2 regions of the Salipiger sp. D13 genome follow, and region 2 is predicted to be linked to the other one. Evidence: riboswitches for the same ligand, from Rfam matches in the RefSeq annotation. Region 2 holds a riboswitch; the other holds the start of a gene.

Region 1 (2,197 bases), on a different contig from region 2:
AGCGCGACACTCAATCCCGCGGACAGAGTGGCCTGCATCAGGGTGAACCGCAGCGCCTGCCACTCGTTCGCCCCGAGGCTGCCCCAACCGCCCGCGCGGATCAGCACCGCGACGACCGGCCCGAGCGTGAGCACCGCCACGGCAAGCGCGGCGAAAACCGCGATGCCCCGGCCTGGGCGCACCATTGATTTCCCGAAGCCGCGGGTCAGCGCGACAGCGCCCGGCGCCATGCCTCGATCGCCTCGTCGCGCAGCGCGGCCGCCTCGTCCTCGGAATAGAAAAGCACCTTCTCGGGCAGATCGAGTTCCTTGAAGCCCTCGGGCCATTTCTCGCGCGGCAGCGCCGCCGGGAAGGACCAGTTGCCGGTCGCGATCATCTCCTGGAACGGCTCGCTCAGGATGAAGGCCATGAAGTCGTCCGCCAGCTCGGGCTGGTCGGTGCTTGCGACCTTGGCGGCCAGTTCGACCATGAAGTAATGCCCCTCGGGGAAGATCGCCGCCTTCTTCGTTCGATCGTCCTCGGCGATGATGTGATAGGCGGGCGAGGTCGTATAGCTCATCACCATGTCGGCCTCGCCGTCGGTGAAGAGCCCGTAGCTTTCCGACCAGCCCTTCGTCACCGTGAGGATCTTGGGGGCAAGCTCCTCCCAGGCTGCCTCGGCCTCGTCGCCGTAGACCGCCTGAACCCAAAGCACCGTGGCCAGCCCGGAGATCGAGCTGCGCGGGTCCTGGATCACGATCTTGAGGTCGTCCGGCGCGTTCAGCAGTGCGTCGAAGCTTTGCGGCGGCTCGGGCAGACGCTCGGTGTCGTAGACAAAGGCCGTGTGCCCGTAGTTGTAGGGCAGGAAGATCTCGTCATCCCACTCGATCGGCAGCGTCAGCGGCGACAGGTCCTGCCCGTGGGGCGCGAAGAGCCCGCTTTCGCGCGCCTTTTTCGTGACGTCGGTGTTCAGCCCGAAGACGACGTCCGCTTCGGTGCGGTCGCCCTCGAGCAGAATGCGCGGCAGCAGGTCGCCGGGCTTGAACTGGAGGTCGCAGTCGCACTGCGCCTCGAACATCTCCTCGATCTTCGGGCCGGGGCCCCATTCCGAGACGATGTAGTCGCCTGCGTAAACGGTGAGAACGGGTGTATCCGCCAGCGCGGCGCTGGCTGTGAGAAGTCCCGCTGCAGCGGTGGTGATGGCCTTCATGGCATCCTCCAGGCTTGCGGCGAGAGGGCAAGACCGGGCGCGAGGCCGTCACCTTCCCTCCGCCGGTGTTAACCGGTTCAGGTTCAACGGGTTCGCAAGATGCATCTCAGCCCGGCCGCGGATCGGCCGGACACCCCGAGGTATCGGGAGTCGTAGTGCCGCAACCCGCCCCGCGCAAGGTGAAATGCCTTGAGACGGCGCCGCCGCTGCCCTAGGAACCCTTCGGACAAGGAGACTGCGCCCATGAGCATGAACACATTCGGCCACCTGTTCCGCGTCACCACCTGGGGCGAAAGCCACGGTCCCGCGCTCGGGGCCACGGTGGACGGCTGCCCGCCGGGGGTCGCGGTTGACGAAGCGATGCTGCAGCACTGGCTCGACCGTCGCAAGCCGGGGCAGAACCGCTACACGACGCAGCGGCGCGAGCCCGACGCGGTGCGCATCCTGTCGGGCGTGTTCGAGGGGCAGACCACCGGCACCCCCGTGCAGCTGATGATCGAGAACACCGACCAGCGGTCCAAGGACTACGGCGACATCGCCGAGAAGTTCCGGCCCGGTCACGCCGACATCACCTACTGGCAGAAATACGGCATTCGCGACTATCGCGGCGGCGGACGCTCGTCGGCGCGGGAAACCGCCGCGCGCGTCGCTGCCGGAGGGCTCGCGCGGGCCGCTCTCGCCGCTCTGGCCCCGGGCCTCGAGATCACCGGCTACATGGTGCAGATGGGTCCGCACGCGATCGACCGGTCGCGGCTGGACCTGGCGCAGGTGGGCGAGAACGCCTTCTGGTGCCCGGATGCAGAGACGGCCGAGACCTGGGCCAACTACCTCGACGACCTGCGCAAGAGCGGCGACAGCGTCGGCGCGGTGATCGAGGTCGTGGCGCGTGGTGTCCCTGCGGGGCTTGGCGCCCCGGTCTATGGCAAGCTCGACACCGACCTTGCGGCGGCAGCCATGTCGATCAACGCGGTCAAGGCGGTGGAGATCGGCGAAGGCATGGCGGCGGCG
Region 2 (2,197 bases):
CTCGCGACCGGCGGCGAACATGCTCCACAGGTAGTCCTGCAGCATCCCCATCGTGGTGTGTGCGAGCCCCGCCTCGTCCAGTGTCCGGGTCAGCCCTTCGAAGCGGGCGCTACCGTAGAACCTGTCGTAGAACACCGGCCCCACCGACATGCCGCCAAGCGCGATGATATTGCCGATCACGATCCAGCTGCAGCAGTAGAGCACGAGGTAGCGCTTCACCCGCTCGGGGTTGTCGTCCGAGGCCACGAGGATCACCGGGAACAGGAAGGCGGCGACCAGCCACGGCCCCTGGTAGAGCGGCGTGAGCTGGATCATCCGGGCCGAGCCGATCAGCCGGTCGATCACCGACCAGGGGTCGGACTGCCCGTGCAGCCAGGCATCCACCGCCGCGAGGTAGGGGTCGGCGTAATGGGGCACGATCTCTGGCATCGTCGTCTTGAACAGCGTGAAGCCGAAGTGAAGCGCGAAGGTCGCGGCGTAGATGGCGGCGACATTGCCGACCGCCACCCGCAGCGGCGCGCCGCGCTTGATGCCCGATCGCACCGCCCAGGCGGTGATGACCAGCGCCATGGCCCAGAAGTAGCGCAGCGAAATGTCCAGTCCGCCGGAGACCGAGCTCAGGATCTCGCCGAGCACGCCGTCGCGGAAGATGATCGCGAAGACCAGTGACACCAGCGCGTAAGCGACACCGAAGATGAGAAAGGCCAGCGACGGAAAGGCGATCATGCGACAGCGCCTCCGGCGTTGCCCGGGAAGGCGGGCATCGACGCGCCTGTCATGCACGAAGGGTGGCAGCGGGCCGCCGATGCCGGGCAGTCTGCGCCCGGAGCCCATCTCGCGAAATGTGACAGCACGTCGAAATCTGCTCCAAATCCGGAAACCTTGCGGAATGCACATAGTGCAGGGGCGGCGGCCTGCCAGCGGGCCGCGACAGGATGATCCCGCCGGCCTGGCGATGAGCGGAAATTCGCGACTCCGTCACCGGACGGACCAGACCGGCGCGCGGTCGCGGCGGGACAGGGGGCGGACGATGGGCAGTTGTATCGCCGCGCCCATCCGGTTAACGTCGTGGTGAATCCGTTGGGGTGCCCCGTCAGGGGCTGAGAGGCGACAGCCGACCCATAGAACCTGATCCGGCTAATACCGGCGTAGGGAACGGAGCTCGACCGAACAGGGGGAGTCTCTCCGCGTCCGGTCGTCCTCCATCCTTGCGTCGATGGAGGACCTTGCATGAGCCGTCACCCATCCGACCGCCTGAACACCGCGCCCGCCTTGCGCGGCAGCGCTCGCCCCGCCGTCCGTAGGCGAGGCCGCCCATGACCCGCGCCACGGTCATCGGTGCCGGCGTCGCCGGTCTCTGCGTCGCGACCGAGCTGGTCGCGCGTGGCCATGACGTGACGGTCTGCGATCCGTCGCCCCGTCCCGGCCCGCATGGCTGCTCTTGGTGGGCGGGGGGCATGCTCGCGCCGTTCTGCGAGGGCGAAAGCGCCGAGGAGCCCGTCATCCGCCTCGGGCAGGAGGCCGCGGACTGGTGGGCTGCGCAGGGTGTCGAGGTGCAGCGGCGCGGCACGCTTGTGCTGACGCTGGGCCGCGACCGGCGCGAGCTCGACCGTTTCGCACGCCGGACCGCCGAGCACGTGACACAGGATGCCAACGGCATTGCCGAACTCGAGCCCGACCTCGACGGTCGCTTCGAGCGGGCGCTGCTCTTCCCCGGCGAGGCGCATCTCGACCCGCGTGCGGCGCTCACCTGCCTGCGCGACCGTCTCGAGGCGGCGGGCGTCCGTTTCCGCGCCGAGCGCGGAACGCCGGAGGGGCTGACCTTCGACTGCCGGGGTCTTTCGGCGCGCGACCGACTGAGCGACCTGCGCGGGGTCAAGGGCGAGATGGCGGTGCTTCGCAGCCATGACATCCGCCTGTCGCGCCCGGTGCGTCTGCTGCACCCGCGTTATCCGCTCTACATCGTTCCCCGCGCCGACGGGCTCTTCATGCTTGGCGCCACGCAGATCGAAAGCGAGGACCGGCGGCGCAGCGTGCGCTCGGTGCTCGAACTGCTCTCGGCGGCCTACGCGCTGCACCCGGCCTTCGGCGAGGCCGAGCTGGTCGAGATCGGCGCCGATGCGCGCCCGGCCTTTCCCGACAACCTGCCCCGCGTCCGGCGCAGGGGCGACACCTTTCATGTCAACGGCTTGTTCCG

The links. A riboswitch is a leader RNA that binds a small molecule or an ion and turns the genes downstream of it on or off. The one in region 2 is predicted to bind thiamine pyrophosphate.
Region 1: another riboswitch for thiamine pyrophosphate. It lies ahead of D6860_RS21785 (thiamine ABC transporter substrate-binding protein); the one in region 2 lies ahead of D6860_RS10650 (FAD-dependent oxidoreductase).

What each region holds. Positions count from the first base shown of each region.
Region 1 covers NZ_RAPJ01000019.1:84,994-87,190, reverse strand. The annotation lists gene D6860_RS21790 (thiamine/thiamine pyrophosphate ABC transporter permease ThiP) at 1-230, opposite strand, end outside; gene D6860_RS21785 (thiamine ABC transporter substrate-binding protein) at 206-1,189, opposite strand; TPP riboswitch at 1,227-1,337, opposite strand; gene aroC (chorismate synthase) at 1,433-2,197, shown strand, end outside.
Region 2 covers NZ_ML112594.1:204,641-206,837, forward strand. The annotation lists gene D6860_RS10645 (phosphatase PAP2 family protein) at 1-726, opposite strand, end outside; TPP riboswitch at 1,072-1,172, shown strand; gene D6860_RS10650 (FAD-dependent oxidoreductase) at 1,317-2,197, shown strand, end outside.